One region of the Geobacillus sp. BMUD genome, then DNA from elsewhere that is predicted to be linked to it. Evidence: riboswitches for the same ligand, from Rfam matches in the RefSeq annotation. Region 1 holds a riboswitch; the other holds the start of a gene.
The links. A riboswitch is a leader RNA that binds a small molecule or an ion and turns the genes downstream of it on or off. The one in region 1 is predicted to bind thiamine pyrophosphate.
Positions count from the first base shown of each region.

Region 2: another riboswitch for thiamine pyrophosphate. It lies ahead of thiC (phosphomethylpyrimidine synthase ThiC); the one in region 1 lies ahead of tenA (thiaminase II).

Region 1 is NZ_SDLA01000007.1:35,130-45,039, forward strand. Features, by position in the region: gene ETC05_RS09790 (ketopantoate reductase family protein) at 1-373, shown strand, start outside; gene ETC05_RS09795 (glycoside hydrolase family 13 protein) at 507-2,174, shown strand; gene ETC05_RS09800 (YfiT family bacillithiol transferase) at 2,230-2,766, shown strand; gene ETC05_RS09805 (MFS transporter) at 2,982-4,187, shown strand; gene ETC05_RS09810 (class I SAM-dependent rRNA methyltransferase) at 4,251-5,435, opposite strand; TPP riboswitch at 5,581-5,688, shown strand; gene tenA (thiaminase II) at 5,798-6,481, shown strand; gene ETC05_RS09820 (ECF transporter S component) at 6,505-7,095, shown strand; gene ETC05_RS09825 (ABC transporter ATP-binding protein) at 7,110-8,564, shown strand; gene ETC05_RS09830 (energy-coupling factor transporter transmembrane component T family protein) at 8,561-9,343, shown strand; gene tenI (thiazole tautomerase TenI) at 9,360-9,910, shown strand, end outside.
Region 2 is NZ_SDLA01000005.1:160,483-170,392, forward strand. Features, by position in the region: gene ETC05_RS08380 (methyl-accepting chemotaxis protein) at 99-1,352, shown strand; TPP riboswitch at 1,488-1,601, shown strand; gene thiC (phosphomethylpyrimidine synthase ThiC) at 1,776-3,464, shown strand; gene ETC05_RS08390 (aminotransferase class I/II-fold pyridoxal phosphate-dependent enzyme) at 4,346-5,524, shown strand; gene ETC05_RS08395 (thiamine pyrophosphate-binding protein) at 5,521-7,176, shown strand; gene ETC05_RS08400 (aldehyde dehydrogenase family protein) at 7,248-8,729, shown strand; gene ETC05_RS08405 (saccharopine dehydrogenase family protein) at 8,887-9,910, shown strand, end outside.

The sequences.
Region 1 (9,910 bases):
TAAATATTTGTTCATTGCGACGATGTCGGGCGTGACGACGCTGTTCCGCGCCCCGATCGGGCCGATTCGTTCCGGCGAGTACGGGAGCGTCATCATCGATCGGCTGTTTCGAGAAATCAAAACGATCATTCAGGCACATGGGGCGCCGTTGACGGATGAAATGGCTGAACGGCAGCGTGCTCAGCTGGAGCAAATCGCCCCGACGATGAAATCGTCCATGCAGCGTGATATGGAAAAAGGGCAACTCATCGAAGCCGACCATCTACAAGGGTATTTGTTGACGTTGGCGAAGCGGTGCGGCATCGAGGCTCCGCTGCTTGAGGCGGTGTATCACAATTTAAAAATTTATGAAGCGGGCCGCGCAACAAGTTGATCCATCCCAGCCGTTTGGCAGGAGCGTGCAGCTCCGCCAGACGGCTGTTTTTTTGAGAAAAAGAGAAGTTGTTTGCCGCACCAATATAGTGTACAGTTAATAGTGAAAACGTGTGCACAGAGGAGGAACTGCGGTGAAAAAAGCGTGGTGGAAAGAGGGCGTCGCCTACCAAATTTATCCGCGTAGTTTCATGGACGCGAATGGCGACGGCATTGGCGATCTTCGTGGCATCAGAGAAAAATTGGATTATTTGGTAGAACTAGGGGTTGACATCGTTTGGATTTGTCCGATTTACCGATCGCCGAACGCCGATAATGGATATGACATCAGCGACTATTATGCCATTATGGACGAGTTTGGAACGATGGACGACTTCGATGAATTGCTTGCTGAAGCGCATCGGCGCGGGTTGAAAATCATTTTGGATTTGGTCATCAACCATACGAGTGATGAGCATCCGTGGTTTATTGAATCGCGTTCATCGCGGGACAATCCAAAGCGCGACTGGTACATTTGGCGCGACGGCAAGGATGGGCGCGAGCCGAACAACTGGGAAAGCATTTTTGGCGGCTCGGCATGGCAGTATGACGAGCAGACAGGACAGTACTATTTGCATATTTTTGATGTGAAACAGCCCGATTTGAACTGGGAAAACCACGAAGTGCGCCAGGCGTTGTACGAGATGGTCAACTGGTGGCTGGATAAAGGCATCGATGGATTCCGCATCGACGCGATTTCCCATATTAAGAAAAAGCCAGGCCTTCCTGATCTTCCGAATCCGAAAGGGTTGAAGTATGTGCCGTCGTTTGCCGCCCATATGAACCAGCCGGGGATTATGGAGTATTTGCGAGAGTTGAAAGAGCAAACGTTTGCGCGGTATGACATTGTGACGGTTGGCGAGGCGAATGGAGTAACGGTTGATGAGGCCGAACAATGGGTCGGAGAAGAAAACGGCGTATTTCATATGATTTTTCAGTTCGAGCATTTAGGGCTATGGAAAAGGCGAGCGGATGGTTCGATCGATGTCCGCCGGTTGAAGCGGACGTTGACGAAATGGCAAAAAGGATTGGAAAACCGTGGGTGGAACGCGCTCTTTTTGGAAAACCACGACTTGCCTCGATCGGTGTCGACATGGGGAAACGACCGCGAGTATTGGACGGAAAGCGCGAAGGCGCTCGGGGCGCTCTACTTTTTCATGCAAGGGACGCCGTTCATTTACCAAGGGCAGGAGATCGGGATGACGAACGTGCAATTTTCCGACATTCGCGACTACCGCGATGTCGCTGCCTTGCGTCTGTATGAGCTCGAACGGGCGAACGGCCGGACGCATGAGGAAGTGATGAAGATCATTTGGAAAACCGGGCGCGACAACTCGCGCACCCCGATGCAATGGTCTGATGCCCCGAACGCTGGATTCACGACAGGTACGCCATGGATCAAAGTGAACGAAAATTATCGTACGATCAATGTCGAGGCCGAACGGCGCGACCCGAACTCGGTGTGGTCGTTTTATCGGAAAATGATTCAGCTTCGGAAAGCGAACGAGCTGTTTATTTACGGAACGTACGATCTGCTTTTGGAAAACCACCCATCCATTTATGCGTACACAAGAACGCTCGGCTGCGATCGGGCGCTTGTCATTGTCAATGTATCCGATCGACCTTCGTTTTACCACTATGACGGCTTCCGCCTTCAGTCAAGCGATTTGGCGCTCTCGAACTACCCGGTTCGTCCGCATCAAAACGCAACGCGCTTTAAGTTGAAGCCGTACGAGGCGCGCGTATACATCTGGAAAGAATAAGAAGGAATTGGCCTTTCCGTGTGGAATGAATGAATACGGAAGGGAGATGATCAACATGGCAACGGTCGATCCGATTCGCTACCCGATCGGAACGTTTCAAGCGCCGGAGCGGTTTCGCTCCGAGGAAGTGCAAGAATGGATCGCCGCTGTGCGCGAGTTGCCGAATGCCTTAAGAACCGCTGTTTCCGGCTTGAACGATGAACAGCTGAACACGCCGTACCGCGCCGGCGGCTGGACGGTCGCCCAAGTCGTCCATCATTTGGCTGATGCAAGCATGAATGCGTTTTTGCGCACGAAATGGGGGATGACGGAAGACGGCCCGACGGTGAAGTCGTTTGCAGAAAGCGAATGGGCGAAAACAGTTGATGCCCGCTCGTTGCCCATTGAACCGTCGCTTTTAATGCTTGACGGGCTGCATGCGCGATGGACGGCGTTGCTTGAATCGATGACGGAAGCAGATTTTCACCGAACCGTTCGGCCGGAAGGGGCGGTTGGTGAGATGCCTCTGTATGTATTGACCGCGTTGTATGCATGGCATGGGAAACATCATACCGCGCAAATTACGTCGTTGCGCAAACGAAAAGGATGGTAAAGGCTGCCGATTCTTCGGCGGCTTTTTTCTTACGCACAATGGAAGGATGATGCTGCGCAAACAACACCGGGAACCCTGTCGGCTGGGCGGCCGTTTTGTCGTCATCCTGCCGGGAGAACAATGAAATAGCATTTTGCTTAAATGGCGGCATATGATTATGTTATACTAACAAATATTAAGGGACACGAAATACATAGTTCGCAAGGGGGATCGGTATGGGAGCGGAGCAGCAGCCGCTTATTGAAGAACAAAAAGAAAAAATATGGACGAAAGATTTCGTTTTGATTTGTTTGGCTAATTTTTTTGTGTTTCTTGGGTTTCAAATGACGCTGCCGACCATTCCGCTGTTTGTCGAGCATTTGGGCGGCAACGATCAGCTGATTGGCGTTGTCGTCGGCGTGTTTACGTTTTCGGCGCTCATCGTCCGTCCGTTCGCCGGCCATGCGCTTGAGACGAAAGGGCGCCGGTTTGTGTTTTTATTAGGGCTTCTCATTTTCGTCATTTCTGTCGGCTCCTACAGCTTGATCTCAAGCATTTTCCTTCTCTTTTTGATGCGGATCGTCCAAGGAATCGGCTGGGGGTTTTCGACAACCGCATCCGGAACGGTAGCGACGGACATCATTCCAGCGAGCCGACGCGGGGAAGGGATGGGCTATTACGGGCTGTCTGGGAATATCGCCTTGGCGTTTGGTCCGTCCCTTGGACTTGTGCTTGCCGCCATGATTTCGTTTAGCCATCTGTTTGCCATTTGTGCAGCGCTTGGAGTGGCTTCGGTGCTGTTTGCCGCCGCGATTACGTATAAAAAAGCGGAAGCCGTGCATGGCAAAGGAATGAATAAATGGGATTTGTACGAAAAAAGTGCCTTGACTCCGTCGGTATTGTTGTTTTTCTTGACGGTGACGTTCGGCGGCATCGCCTCGTTCTTGCCTCTGTATACGGCGCAAAAACAGATCGGTGGCCTGCAGCTGTACTTTTTGCTTTATGCGCTTGCCTTGATGGTGACGCGAACGTTCGCTGGCCAGTTGTATGACCGAAAAGGGCATCGGGCCGTTTTTCTCCCTGGCGCGGGGCTGATTTTGTTGGCGATGCTTCTTCTCGCTTGGCTGCCGGGAGAATGGGCGTTGCTTTTGGCGGCGGTGCTGTACGGTTTCGGCTTTGGCATGGTGCAGCCGGGGCTGCAGGCGTGGTCGGTCGAGCGGGCTCCTGCCCACCGCAAGGGAATGGCGAACGCGACATTTTTCTCATTTTTTGATTTAGGGGTCGGCGTCGGGGCGATGGTGTTTGGGCAAATCAGCCATTGGTTCGGTTATCCGAGCATTTATTTAGCTGCTAGCGGTTCGGTGCTCCTTTCGATGCTTGTCTATTTGTCGGTTTTGCACAAAAAACAATCGCTTCGCCCCAGGGAACGAAAAAACGCTTAGGGATAGCCCCTAGGCGTTTTTTCTGCCCAGCGGCGCATCGAAACGGCCTTTGAGCGCGGCTCGTCACCGCCGGGAATACACTTCGTAAATGGCGAATTTTAAGTAGTCGCCTTCTTCCGCGGCAAGGAGTTTCGGGTGGTCGTAGCCGGCGCCGTTCCAATATACTTGACGAAGCACTTTTTTCGCGTCAAATGCCGCATCAGCAATCATCTCTTGAAATAGGTGCGGGCGGACGTGGTACGAGCAGCTTGATGTGACGAAAAAGCCGCCGTCTTTGACAAGCTTCAAACCGTTTAAGTTAATGTCTTTATAGCCGCGCAGCGCCTTCGGGACGGCATGGGCCGATTTCGCGAACGCCGGCGGGTCGATGATGACGACATCCCACTGTTTGCCAGCGCGCACCGACTCGCGCAAATAGTCGAAGGCGTTGGCGACGACAAATTCAACGTTCGTGAATCCGTTTAACGCAGCGTTCCGTTTCGCGGTCTCGATGGCATGTTCAGAAATATCGACGGCAGTAGCATGTTTTGCTCCATACAGACAAGCGTTCAGCATAAAGGAGCCGGTATGGGTGAAGCAGTCGAGCACCGTCGTCTCCGGACCGATGAGCGGACGAAGGGCAGCGCGGTTTTGCCGTTGGTCGAAGAAAAAGCCCGTTTTTTGCCCGTTCTCAATATCGACGATGTATTTCACGCCGTTTTCCTCAATTTCGATTTCAGTTTCCGATTCCCCGTACCAAAAGCCTTTTTCTTGTTTGAGACCCTCAAGCTCCCGAACAGATACATCGTTGCGCAAATAAATGGCCCTTGGGGCAAACACGTCAAGCAAGCCGCGCAAGATCCAGTCTTTCCGTTTTTCCATGCCGAGCGCCAAAATTTGCACAACCAGCACATCTTCATATTTGTCGACGATCAATCCGGGCAAAAAGTCGGCCTCGCCATAGACGGCGCGGCAGGAGCGAACGCCGGGAATCATCCGTTCACGGTACGCCCACGCCTGACGGATGCGGTCGATGAAAAAGCGCTCATCGAGTTCATCGTTTGGGTTTTGTGTCAAGACGCGGACGATGATTTGCGAAGCAGGGTTGATATATCCTTTCGCCAGCCAATACCCTTGATGATTGTAAATGTCAACGAAGTCGCCCGGCGCTACATCGCCTTCGATGCGGTCGACTTCACTTTGAAAAATCCATGGGTGCCCTTGCTCAAGTCGTTTTTTCCGTTTCCGTTTTAGGATCACTTTCGCCATCGTTTCCACTCCCATCCAATCGTCAATTGCTGCGTTTTTATCATAGCGGATTGAAACGTGCGGCGCAACGTCGGCGAAAAAAAGATTGACAACCGCCGCCGTCGTGGTATGATAAGTGGTAAAGAAAACTGAAAATTGCACCATCATCATCCACTAGGGGGGCCTTTAGAAAGGCTGAGATCAAAGTGTGCCTTTGAGACCCTTAGCACCTGATCTGGGTAATGCCAGCGTAGGGAAGTGGAGGAGCAGCACAGTAAGGCTAGGCTTTGCCTTGCCAACGTCGTCGCATGCCCACGCCGCTTTCTTTACGCCCAAGGGCAAAGGAAGCGGCGTTTTTATTTTGCCAAAAAGGGGGAGGACGAATGTCATTTGCCAAACAATTGCGCCAGGCGGCCGATCCAATCTGGCAGGCGAGTTTTCGCCATCCGTTCGTTCAGGAGCTTGGCCAGGGGACGCTGGAGCGCGAGAAATTTCGCTATTACGTGATGCAAGATGCCTATTATTTGCGCCATTTTGCCCGCGTGCAGGCGATCGGAGCGGCGAAATCGCCGGATTTGGCGACAACGGCCCGGATGGCGCACCATGCACAAAGCACGTGCGAAGCCGAGCTGTCGCTGCATGAAACGTTCGCCAAGCTGCTAGGCATTACGGAGGAAGAGAGGGCGGCGTTCATTCCGGCGCCGACGGCGTACGCCTATACGTCGCACATGTACCGTGCTGCGTATGAAGGGCATCTCGGTGATGTCATCGCCGCCATTTTGCCATGCTACTGGCTGTATTACGAAATTGGCGAGCGTTTGAAAACGTGCCGCCCGAATGATCCGATTTATGAAAAATGGATCAGCACCTACAGTTCCGACTGGTTCCGCTCACTTGTAGAAGAGCAAATCGCGCGGCTTGACGCCATCGCTGACGCGGTCACCGAAGAGGATCGCCATCGGATGAAGCGGCATTTCCTCATCAGCAGCGAATATGAGTACGAGTTTTGGGAGATGGCGTACCGGCTTGAGCAGTGGCCGTCGGTTGAATTGGCGGTAAGCCGTTGACGTGAGACAAGGAGGAGAACAGGATGGAAGCGAAGGCAAAAGGGTTAAAATTGGCGGATATTTTAACGACGATCGTCATTGCGATTGTGTTTGGCGTGATTTACAAATTATGGGGCCCACTATATAGCGCGGTGGGAGCAGTAGGGTTTCATCTCGATCAACTCATTTACGGCATGTGGTTTATCGCTTCTTCGCTTGCCTATTTGTTGATCCGCAAACCAGGGGTGGCGTTGCTCGCGGAGATTGCCGCTTCGTCCGGCGAGCTGATCATGGGATCGCAATGGGGGCTTGAAGTGCTCATTTACGGGGTTGTACAAGGGCTGTTGGCCGAGCTTGTCTTTGCCGCCTTCCGCTATCGGCGCTTCGATGCGTTCGTTGTCTCGCTCGGTGCGGTCGGGGCGACGGTCGGCTCGCTCATCATGGACTTTTACAAAGGCTATATTGAGGCGCTTGCTCCATGGAATATGGCGCTCTTTTTGCTGGCGCGTTTTATTGGCGCCATCCTCATCTCCGGTGTGTTTGCTGTTTCATTGGCAAAAGCGCTCGAAAAAACCGGAGTGACGCAAATGTGGCGGTCGGCTTCAAAAGATGATTACGATGCGTTGAACCGGTAAGGCGGCGAATGGCGATGAAACAAGCAATTGCGGTTGACCGGCTTCGCCTGAAATTTCCCGGGGGCGACAGACTGCTGTTTCGCGATTTGTCGCTTTCGATTGCCGAGGGAGAGAAAGTGCTTCTCCTCGGTCCGTCGGGATGCGGAAAGTCGACATTATTGCAAGTGATGGCCGGCATCATTCCCCACTCGATCGATGTGCCAATGAAAGCGGAGCGCCTTGAGAGGCCGGAGCGGTGGGGCTATGTCTTTCAAGACCCCGATGCGCAATTTTGCATGCCGTATGCGGACGAGGAAATCGCCTTTGCCCTTGAAAATCAGGGCGTGCCGCGCCGCGAGATGCCCGCCCGCATCCGCGCCCTGCTGGACCAGGTCGGTTTGGAGATCGCCCCGCATACGGATATTCATACGCTTTCCGGCGGGATGAAGCAGCGGTTGGCGCTCGCTTCGGTGCTGGCGCTTGAGCCGGATGTCTTGTTTTTGGATGAGCCGACGGCGCTGCTCGATGAAGAAGGGACGAAGGCGGTATGGCAAACGGTGAAGCAGGTGGGCCGCGGCAAAACGATCATCATCGTCGAGCATAAAATTGAACATGTGCTCGACTTTGTGGATCGGATCGTGTTGTTTGACCGCGATGGGCGCATCATCGCCGACGGCGAGGCGAAGGCGGTGTTTTCCGATTATAAAGACGTCATTGCCGCTGAAGGGATTTGGTATCCAGGCGTCTGGGATGACTATGACCGGACGGCAAGGCGGCAAGCTCGCCATCAAGGCGAGGAGCTTCTTCGCCTCAGCTGTTTTCGCGGGTTCCGCGGCCGGGAGGCGAAAATCTATGTTCCTGAAGCAGCGGTGTACGCCGGCGAATGGATTGCCATCACGGGAAAGAACGGCGCTGGCAAAAGCACGCTGCTGCACGCGCTCATGCAGCTCATCTTTACAGACGGCGAGTATGCGCTGTTGGGGGAGGACGTGAAAAAGAAGCGGCCGCTTTATCGCCATATCGCCTTTGTTTTTCAAAACCCGGAGTGGCAATTTGTCACCCATTCGGTTCGTGATGAACTCGCCTACTCGCTTCGGCTTGAGGGGCGGCCGAAAGAGGAAATTGAGGGAATCGTCGACCGTCTGTTGCGTGAATTTGACCTTGTTGGACAACAAGACCAACACCCGTATCAGCTGTCGATTGGGCAAAAACGGCGGTTGAGCGTCGCAGCGTCGATCGTCGCCGGCCAGCGCCTCTTTTTGCTTGATGAGCCGACATTTGGGCAAGATGCAAAAAATACGTTCGCGTTGCTCGAAATGCTTGAAGCATACCGTGAACAAGGGGCGGCGATCATGATGGTCACACATGATGAACAAATCGTCCGCCGCTTTGCGACGAGACGGTGGGTGATTGAAGATGGGGCGCTCGTTCGGGACGAACGGCTTGACATCCGAGAGCCCGTGTTGGCGGAAGGTGGATCAGGGCGATGAAATGGGAGGTTCGCTGCCGCAAGACATGGCTTCATGAGACGAACCCGAGCTTAAAGCTCATTGTGCTTGTTGTGCTTTTTTTTGCCGTGTTGTTCATTCACAATCCGAACGTGCTCATCAATGTTTCGCTCGCTTTGTTTGCTTTGTTTTGCTTTGGCACCGGCTATCCGGCGGGCGTGTTGTTTTGGTTGTTTTTGCCGTTTTTTCTTGTCTTTGTTTCGACGGCCTCATCGATGATGATGTTTGGTGAAGGAACGACGACATGGTTTCGCTGGGGGCTCATCCATATTACGGCGGAAAGTTTTTGGCGCGGGGTGCACATTGGGGTTCGCGCTTTGGCGCTTGGGCTTCTCGGGCTGATTTTTTCGCTGACGACTCGCCCGGTGCATCTGTTTTATTCGCTCATGCAGCAGCTAAAGTTGAAACCAAAGTATGCATACAGCTTTTTAGCGGCGGTTCGGTTGTTGCCGATGATGCTCGAAGAGTTTCAAACAGTCCGCTACGCCTTGACCGTGCGCGGCGTGCCGAACAAGGGCGGCCTTGGCAAAATCAAGCGCTACGCCGTTCCGCTGTTGTCGCAAAGCATCCGCCGCGCCCAGCGCATTGCGGTCGCGATGGAGGCAAAGCGATTTTCCGGGGATGGACGGCGCACGTTTTACTATGAAATGGGGTTTGGCAAATATGATGTCCTGTTTGTCGCCCTGTTCGCCGCCTTGATGTTGGTGGCTTATTATGCCGGCATGCATTATCCATATATCCCGATCAGCGATGTCCGATAGAGGGAAAGGGATGGCAATGGGGATTCTTCATTTCATTTCGACGGGACGGCAGACAGCTGACGAGTTCGCGGCGATTTGCGCCCATGTTCATCCGTACGCCGATTTCATTCATATTCGTGAAAAGGAAAAGACAGCGCGCGAAGCGGCGGCGTTTGTCGCGGCACTGCTTCGCGTCGGGGTGCCGCCCCAAAAAATCATCGTCAATGACCGGGTTGATGTCGCCGCTGTCTACGGTGTCAAAGGTGTGCAGCTTGCTTATCACAGCCTGCCGGTGCGCGCCGTCCGCCGCTCGTTTCCGGACTTGACGGTTGGTTGCTCGGTGCACGGGTCGGAGGAGGCGAAACAAGCCGAACAGGATGGCGCTCACTTTTGTTTGTATGGTCATATTTTTCCGACGGACAGCAAGCCCGGTTTGCCACCGCGCGGTCTGGACTCGCTTGCGGAAATCGTGGCCGCCGTGTCCATTCCAGTCATCGCCATCGGCGGCATTCACGCCGGCAACGCTCGTCGGGTGCTGGAAGCGGGCGCAGCCGGGGTGGCGGTATTGTCGGCTGTTTTTTTCGCCGC
Region 2 (9,910 bases), on a different contig from region 1:
TGGGCGATAAAGCAGGAAAACCAACGCAAGTTGACGAATATATCAAGTCTATGACGACGACAAAACTGTTTGCACGATAGAAAAAGGAGGAGAATGGATTGTCGTTAAGCGCTTATATCATTCGCACAATGTTCGTTGTCATTCCTGGCACAGCGGCGATCGGCCTTGCCACATGCTTGGTCAACGGCATTCGCGGCGCGGCATTTTGGTGGACGCTTGTTGCTACGGTGCTGTTTGGCGCGATGCTCGGCTTCGTTTCGGCAACGCTCAATTACCGGCGGTTTGTTGCCCCGATTGCTGTTATTAATGAACATTTAGGCAAGATGACAGGCGGAGATTTGACGGTACGCGTACCGCTTGATCGCGTGCAGCAGCTGCGGCCGATTGCGGCGTCGTTAAACGATATGGCAGACGCTTGGCAAAGTGTGATGAGGCAAATCCAACATCATGCCGAAGAGGTAGCGCAATATTCTCAGCATCTTGCTGCTGTTGCTGAACAGACGACGAAAGCGACAGAGCAAATTGCGACAACGATGGAAACGCTTGCGACAGGCGCGGAGGAGCAGGCCGATGCTGTCCGCACCAACGCCGCGTCCGTGCATGATATTTCTAAAACATTGAGCGACGTCGCTTGCCTTACGAAAGATGTGGCGCACCGGGCCGAGAAAACGTCGGAGAAAGCTGAGGATGGCAAGCAATCGATTGGGCAAATGTCCGAGCAAATGCGGTTCATTTATGATCATGTGCAAACGCTCGGCCAGTTGGTGAAAGGTCTTGGGGAGCGCTCCAATGAGATTGGACAGATTACGGAAGCGATCACTGGCATTGCGTCGCAGACGAATTTGTTGGCGCTCAATGCGGCGATCGAAGCGGCGCGCGCCGGTGAGCAAGGGAAAGGGTTTGCGGTCGTCGCAGATGAAGTGCGGAAGCTCGCAGAACAATCCGCTCGTTCAGCTCAACAAATTTCCGAACTGATTGTTTATATTCAAGAAGAAACGAAACGGGCGGTTGCATCCACTGAACAGGTGATCGCTGAGGTGGCAAAAGGATTAAACGTTGCGGCGGTCTGCGGCCAATCATTTGCCCATATTCGCCAGGAAATCGGTCAAGTGAGTGAACAAATTGGACAAGTATCGTCCGCTATTGAGCAAATGACAGCGCATGCTCGTCAAGTAAATGATGCACTCCAACAAATGACCCATATTGTCGAACAGTCAGCGTCCGGTGCGGCCAACGTATCGGCAGCGACGCAGGAACAAATGGCTTCCGTCGAGGAAATCGCCTCTTCGTCGACATCGCTCGGTCAGATGGCGGACGAGATGCGGGCCATGCTGAAGAAATTTTCTGTGTGAGTGAGGAACAGGACGCTTTCTCCGAGAAAGAGGGGCTTGCAAACGACGTGTGGGAGCCAACGTTTGGAACAAAATGGTTTGCATCTTTGACAATGGACTGATAAAATAAAAAAAGTCAGGCATCATTGTTATACGCTTATCTGCTAGGGGAGTCCGAGAGCCGGGCTGAGAAAAGAACGCGATGAAGTTCTTTGACCCTTTGAACCTGATCTGGGTCATGCCAGCGTAGGGAAGCAGGCAGCGGGAATAGATGGACGTAGACGTATATCTTGTCCATTTGGCCTTTTGCCTTCGATCAGGTTCCGATGTCGGAACCTGTTTTTATTTTCGATTGGCCGCCATCACTGATTCTCGTGTTTGCCCCTCTTCAGACGGTGTGGCTTCAGATCTGATCTTCATTTTATGTTGAAAGGGGAGCCACGCATGGAAAACATCCGCTCGTTTATGTCGTTTCCGGAAAGCCGCAAAGTGTACATCGAAGGGTCGCGCCCGGATGTGCGCGTGCCGATGAGAGAGATTGCCTTGTCGCCAACGAAAACGCCACAAGGAATGGTGGAAAACAAACCGGTGCGTGTGTACGATACGACGGGCCCGTATACGGATCCCGATTTTGAACCGGACGTAGAAAAAGGCTTGCCTCCTCTTCGCCGCCGCTGGATTGTCGAGCGCGGGGATGTGGAGGAAATGGAGCGGCCTTCTGTTGCCATCCAACGTCCGCTTCCGTTTGTGCGCCGTCCATTAAGGGCGAAGACTGGAAAAACCGTGACACAAATGCATTACGCCAAACGGGGGATCATTACGCCAGAAATGGAGTTTGTCGCGATTCGTGAACAAATCGATCCAGAAATTGTCCGCCAAGAAGTCGCCGCTGGTCGGGCCATTATTCCAGCCAATATTAACCATCCAGAGAGCGAACCAATGATCATTGGCCGTCGTTTCCATGTAAAAATTAATGCCAATATCGGCAACTCGGCTGTTTCTTCATCGATTGAAGATGAAGTGGAAAAATTGCTTTGGGCGGTGCGTTGGGGCGCCGATACGGTGATGGACTTATCGACAGGCAAACACATTCATGAAACGCGCGAGTACATCATCCGCAATTCGCCGGTCCCAGTGGGAACGGTGCCGATTTATCAGGCGCTCGAAAAGGTAGGAGGGGTGCCGGAGAAGCTGACATGGGACGTGTACCGCGAGACGCTCATCGAGCAAGCCGAGCAAGGAGTTGACTACATGACGATCCACGCCGGCGTGCGTCTTCATTACATTCCGCTCACCGCCAACCGGACGACCGGCATCGTCTCGCGCGGCGGCTCGATCATCGCCCAATGGTGTCTCGCCCACCATGAAGAAAACTTTTTGTATACGCATTTTGAAGACATTTGCGAAATTTTGAAACAATACGATGTCGCGATCTCCCTTGGCGACGGCTTGCGCCCCGGTTCTATCGCCGATGCGAACGATGAGGCCCAATTTGCCGAACTGGAGACGCTCGGCGAGCTGACGAAAATCGCCTGGAAGCATGATGTGCAAGTGATGATCGAAGGGCCAGGACACATTCCGATGCATAAAATTCGCGAAAATGTCGAGCGGGAACAGGAAATTTGCCATGGGGCGCCGTTTTATACGTTAGGGCCGCTGGTCACCGACATCGCACCCGGGTATGACCATATTACATCAGCCATTGGCGCCGCCATCATTGGCGCTTATGGAACGGCGATGCTTTGTTACGTAACGCCTAAAGAACATTTAGGGCTGCCGAATAAAGAGGACGTACGCGCCGGGGTCGTGGCCTATAAAATCGCGGCCCACGCGGCTGATCTGGCGAAAGGGCATCCAGCTGCCCAGCAGCGCGACGATGCGCTCTCGAAGGCGCGCTTTGAATTTCGCTGGAACGATCAGTTCAACTTATCGCTTGATCCGGAACGGGCCCGCGAGTACCATGATGAAACATTGCCGGCTGAGGCGGCGAAGACAGCCCATTTTTGTTCGATGTGCGGACCGAAGTTTTGCTCGATGAACATTTCTCATGAATTGCAACGGAAAATCAAAGAGGAAGGGATGAAAGAAAAAGCGAAACAATTTGTTCAGCAAGGGTCGTCGCTGTATCAATGACAAGAAGGGGCTGCGCTGCTCGAAATAGGTAAATAAGGATATGGAAGTTCGATCAACAGAAAAAGCATGAGCTGGAAAACGCTCGGGTGCTGATCGAAGCAGTGGAAGGGGGCGAACGTTCGTCGCCCCCTTGTTTGTCCTGCAAATCGGTGCGTCTCCTCATTAACGTAAATTAGGAGAGGTTGTTCCAAAAGGATCAGGATTTCCTTATGTTATTACCGTATGTAGGCATAAAACAATCATGAAGAAATGACAGGTGGTGTTTTGTTTCAGGAAAAACAACCTTTTGGGTCAGTCTTAGGTTCATAATACATATAAAATATATAATTTTCAAAAAAATATATTTACAAATCATTTCAAATCGATTATGATAATGGCATAAGGTACAAATTTCTAGTCATAGAATGATCATGAGGGGAAAACTGCGCAGTCTATTGCGGCGCCTTCGCCGGCGTTTTGCTTCCATAGACAGCGGCCAGTTGCGTCATCGAACCGTGGATGATGCCGGCCGCTTCTTTTTATGGCGAAAGGGGCGGTTTTCAGAAGGTTGATCGCGTCTTTCTAGCACTAGAAGGTTGGCAAAAAACGATGGGTTCCGTCAACTCGATGTTTCTCGTAAGAGAGAAAAGCAGATTTTGAAAGATTGCTCAATTTGATACATTCCGTGGTCGGGCTGCATCTCCTGCAAAATCACTGACCTTCTAGTGAAAAAACATAATCATTTCCCCAGCATCAACCGATTTCCGAGAAAAAGGATTTTGATGATGTCTTTATTTTGGGAAATCTGTTTGTATTGTAGGCAGCCTCTTGAAAGTGAAACGGGCATGAGGGCGATGGGCGCGCGCATAAACTGAAACGAAGGCCCATGAGGAGGGATGGGATTGAACACATTTTCCGATATTGTGCAGACGATGCCGCCATATTTGTTCTCCCGATTTCAGAAGAAAAAAGAAGAACTGCTAAAGCTCGGGGTCGATGTCATTGATTTAGGGATCGGCGCCCCCGATTTGCCGCCTCCTTCCTTTGTCATCGAAACATTGAAAGAAGCGCTTGATGTACCGGAGCACTATACGTATTCGCCATATGGCGGCTGCAGGGAGTACCGGGAAGCGGTCGCGCGTTTTTATGAACGGGAATATGGCGTCAAGCTCGATCCGGAGACCGAGGTGTTGGCGTTAATCGGCTCAAAAGAAGGAATCGTCCATTTGCTGCAAGCCGTTCTCAATCCCGGCGAGCTCGCCTTAGTGCCTGATCCGGGCTATCCCGTTTACCGGACGGCTGTCCATTTTGCCCGTGGACAGAGTCTATCGCTTCCGCTCGATGCGCAACATGGTTATATTCCCCGGTTTGATGCGCTTCCTTCGTCTGTTTATGACCAAGCGAAAATCATGTTTCTCAATTATCCGAGCAATCCGACGGCCGCCACTGCTGATTTGGATGTATTTGCCGAAGCCGTTTCACTTGCCCGTCAGCACCAGATGTTCATTGCTCATGATGCGGCCTACTCGTTCGTGACGTTTGCCGGTTTTCAGGCACCGAGCATTTTGCAGGTGGACGGGGCAAAGGAAGTGGCGGTGGAATTTGGATCGTTGTCCAAAAGCTATAACATGGCCGGTTGCCGCATCGGATATGTGGTCGGAAATCGTGACATGATTCGAGCGCTTTCGGTGATCAAAAGCAACACAGACACATGTCAGTTTATTCCGATTCAGAAAGCAGCGGTGGCTGCTTTAACGAACGGACGGACGTTTATTCGAGAAAATAGCCGCATTTATGAACAACGCATGAATATGATGGTCGAGAAACTCCGAGAATTGGGCATCGACGTGCAGCGTCCGAAAGCGACCTTTTTCTTATGGGTTCCCGTTTGCGACGGATACTCGTCCGAGCAGTTTGCCGCCAAACTGCTGGAAGAAGCGGGGGTCATTGTAACACCAGGAACAGCGTTTGGATCCGCCGGGGAAGGATATGTCCGCGTATCGCTGTCAGCGCCGATGGAGCGTCTGCAGCAAGCCGTTGAACGATGGAAGCACGTGGATTGGGGGGAATCGGCGCCATGAAGCGAACGATACATCACATCACGGTGGCTCAAGCCATCGTTGAATGTCTAAAACAGGAACAGATCCGTCATGTGTTTGGTGTGCCGGGGGAAAGTTATTTGCCGTTGCTTGATGCCATCTACGATGAGCCGTCCATCGAATTCATCTCCACCCGCCATGAGGGGGGAGCCTCGTTTATGGCGGAAGGATATGCGAAAGCGTCACGGAAGTGCGGCGTCGTGCTGGCCACACGAGCGGTTGGTGGGGCGAACTTGGCGATCGGCGTCCATACCGCGAGGCAAGATTCCACTCCGATGGTCGTGTTTTTGGGGCAAGTGAACAGCCGCTTCCTAGGGCGTGAAGGATTTCAGGAAGTCGATATGGAAGCGTTTTTTCGACCGATCGCAAAATGGGCGGTTGAAATTCACGAAGCCGAGCGGGTGCCCGAGCTGGTGCAACGGGCGTTTCGCATGGCGAAAACAGGACGGCCCGGCCCCGTCGTCGTTTCACTGCCAGAAGATCTATTTTCCAAAACGATAACGGAAGCGGTGCTGGCCGAGACCCATGCACCGAAACCGGCTCCAAGGCAAGAAGATATACGGAACATCCAAGAGCGCCTTGAGCGCGCCCAACGGCCGCTCGTGATTGCCGGCGGCGGTGTCAAATGGTCGGGGGCGGAGCCGTTGCTGCGCTTGTGGGCGGAAAAGTATTCACTTCCGGTGATGGCGGCGTTCCGGAGGCATGATGTGTTTCCCCACAACCATCCGTGCTATGTCGGCCACCTAGGCCTAGGGGCGCCGAAAGAGGTCATGGAAACGGCCGAGCAGGCCGATGTGGTGATTGCGTTGGGGACGCGGCTGTCGGAAGTGACGACGCAAGATTACCGTTTGCTATCTCCAACGCAGACGCTGATTCATATCGATATCGACAGCGATGGGTTCGGAAAAGTGTATGCACCGGATATTGCGGTTTGGGCTGACTGTCGGGAAGCGCTGTCCCGTTTGCTCGATCTCGCGGTGCGACCGTCTTGGCAAGAATGGGTGGCTGAACGGAGGAAACGGTACGAACAAACGGCCGCGTTGCCGCTTGAAAAACGAAATCTTCATGAAGCGGTCATGGCGAGTTTAGGGCGTCATTTGCCGAAAAATGCGGTCATTACGAACGATGCCGGGAATTTCGCCGGTTGGCTTCATGCCTTTTTCCCGTTTGGGGATGGACACACGTACATCGGTCCGACGTCTGGAGCGATGGGATATGGCATGCCGGCTGCCATTGGCGCCAAACTGGCCTTTCCTGACCGGACTGTCGTTTCTTTATCGGGGGACGGCGGTTTTATGATGACGGTGCAGGAGTTGGAAACAGCCGCACGATACGATATTCCGATCATCAGCATTGTGTTTAACAATCATATGTACGGCACCATCCGCATGCATCAAGAACTGCAGTTTCCGGGGCGGGTCATCGGCACCGATTTAGGCCGCGTGTCGTTTGCCCGGTTGGCAGAATGCTTGAACAGCCGCGGATTCCAAGTGCAGACGGAACAACAGTTCACGGAAGCGCTTCTGTTGGCGTTTGAAGCCAAGAAGCCGACGGTGATTGAAGTGTTGACCGATCCGGACCACATTTCGGTGGCGGCAACGATCCAAGACTTGCGGGCCAAGAGGAAGTCCTGACGATCATCACCCGGCGTTCAATGTATAAATTATCTTAATAAATCATCTAGAAAAAATGGGGGGAGTATACAGTGAAAATCCAAAATTATATCAATGGAGAATGGAAGGAGCCAAGCACCGGGCAATTTGCGCCGGTGATCAATCCGGCGACAGGGGAAACGATTGCCGAGGTGGCGATGTCTGGTCCAAACGATATCGATGAAGCGGTTCAGGCAGCCAAAGAAGCGCAAAAACGGTGGGCGCTCGTGCCGGCGCCAAAACGCGCGGAAGTTTTATATAGAGTCGGGATGTTGCTAAAGGAGCGGAAAGAACAGTTGGCTCGGCTGTTGACGATGGAAATGGGCAAAGTGATTGAGGAAGCGCGCGGCGAAGTGCAGGAAGGCATTGATATGGCGTTTTACATGGCTGGGGAAGGCCGCCGACTGTTTGGTGATACGACGCCGTCTGAACTGAAGGACAAATTTGCCATGAGCGTCCGCGTGCCGGTTGGAGTGGTCGGCATCATCACGCCATGGAATTTCCCTATTGCCATCGCCACTTGGAAATCATTCCCGGCGATTGTTGCCGGCAATGCGGTCGTGTGGAAGCCGGCTCCCGAGACGCCGATCATGGCGCAGGAGTTGGCTCGCATTTTTGAAGAAGCGGGCTTGCCGCCGGGAGTGTTTCATGTTGTCCATGGCGACGGGCCGACAGCTGGCAATGCGCTCGTCGAACATCCGGATGTCAAGGTCATCTCGTTTACCGGATCGAATGAAGTCGGGCGGATGATTGCGGAAAAATGTGGACGGCTGTTGAAAAAAGTTTCGCTTGAAATGGGAGGAAAAAACGCTGTCATTGTGATGGATGATGCTGATTTGACATTGGCGGTGGACGGCATCATCTGGAGTGCATTCGGTACATCAGGCCAGCGGTGCACGGCGTGCAGCCGGGTCATTGTCCATGAGCGGGTGAAACAGGAGCTTGAACGGCGTCTGCTTGAAGCCGTGAAAACATTGAGAATTGGCAACGGGCTCGATGAAACGGTCAAAGTCGGACCCGTCATCCACGAAGAGGCGCTGCAAAAAATTGACCACTACGTGCGTATTGGCGTAGAAGAAGGGGCGAAGCTGCTTGTGGGCGGTTATATATTGCGTGAAGGCGACTATGCGCGCGGCTTTTACTACGCACCGACGATTTTCACCGATGTCACGCCGAATATGCGCATCGCCCGCGAAGAAATTTTTGGCCCGGTCGTGTCGATCATTTCCGTCCGCAGTTTGGACGAAGCGATCGCCGTCAACAACAGCGTCGATTATGGGCTGTCAAGCGCGATTTTCACACGCGATGTTAATAACGTGTTTCGAGCGATGCGCGATTTGGACACCGGCATTGTGTATGTCAACGCCGGCACAACGGGAGCGGAAATTCATTTGCCGTTTGGCGGCACGAAAGGGACGGGCAACGGCCATCGCGACTCCGGCGTCGCTGCGCTTGACGTATTCACCGAATGGCGGAGCATTTATGTCGATTTCAGCGGCAGGCTGCAGCGGGCGCAAATCGATACTGGAGATTGAACCGGGATGTCGCTTGCAAGATGGTCGGGGAAAGAGAAGAAAAAATCAACACCAAACACGTGTGGCGAACTGAAGCAACGGCCGCAACAAGGATGCGAAACAAGCGGCTGCCATGTGAGCGTATGGCAAAGAATCGGTGACGGAGGGGGAAAGAACGATGAAAGTGCTTGTGCTTGGAGCGGGGTTGATGGGCAAAGAAGCAGCGCGAGATTTAGTGCAAAGCCCAGACGTTGAGGCGGTGACGTTGGCTGATGTTGATTTAGCTAAGGCAGAGCAGACGGTGCGGCAGCTTCATTCCGAGAAGCTTGCCGCCGTGCGGGTGGACGCTGGTGATCAACAGCAGCTGTCGGCTTGCATGAAAGGGCACGATGTGGTGGTCAATGCCTTGTTTTACCAATTTAACGAAACGGTGGCGAAAACGGCCATTGCAGCTGGCGTCCATTCTGTCGATTTAGGCGGCCATATCGGCCATATCACCGACCGGGTGCTTGAGCTGCATGAACAAGCCCAAGCTGCTGGTGTGACCATCATCCCCGACCTTGGCGTCGCACCGGGAATGATCAACATTTTATCCGGTTATGGGGCGAGTCAACTCGATGAGGTGGAATCCATCTTGTTGTATGTTGGCGGCATTCCCGTCCGTCCTGAACCGCCGCTGGAGTACAACCATGTGTTTTCACTCGAGGGGCTGCTTGACCATTACACGGATCCAGCCTTGATTATCCGCAACGGCCAAAAGCAGGAAGTGCCGTCCCTTTCGGAAGTCGAGCCGATTTATTTCGACCGGTTCGGGCCGCTTGAAGCGTTTCACACCTCAGGCGGGACGTCGACGCTCTCGCGTTCGTTTCCGAACTTGAAGCGGCTCGAGTACAAAACGATCCGCTACCGCGGCCATGCAGAAAAATGCAAGCTGCTTGTCGATTTGAACTTGACGCGCAACGATGTAGAAGTCGAGGTCAATGGATGCAAAGTCAAGCCGCGCGATGTGCTGCTTTCCGTCCTAAAGCCGCTTCTTGATTTGAAAGGAAAAGATGATGTGGTGTTGCTCCGAGTCATCGTCGGCGGTCGGAAAGACGGAAAGGAAACAGTGCTTGAATACGAAACCGTCACGTTCAATGACCGCGAAAACAAGGTGACGGCGATGGCGCGCACGACGGCTTACACCATTTCCGCTGTCGCTC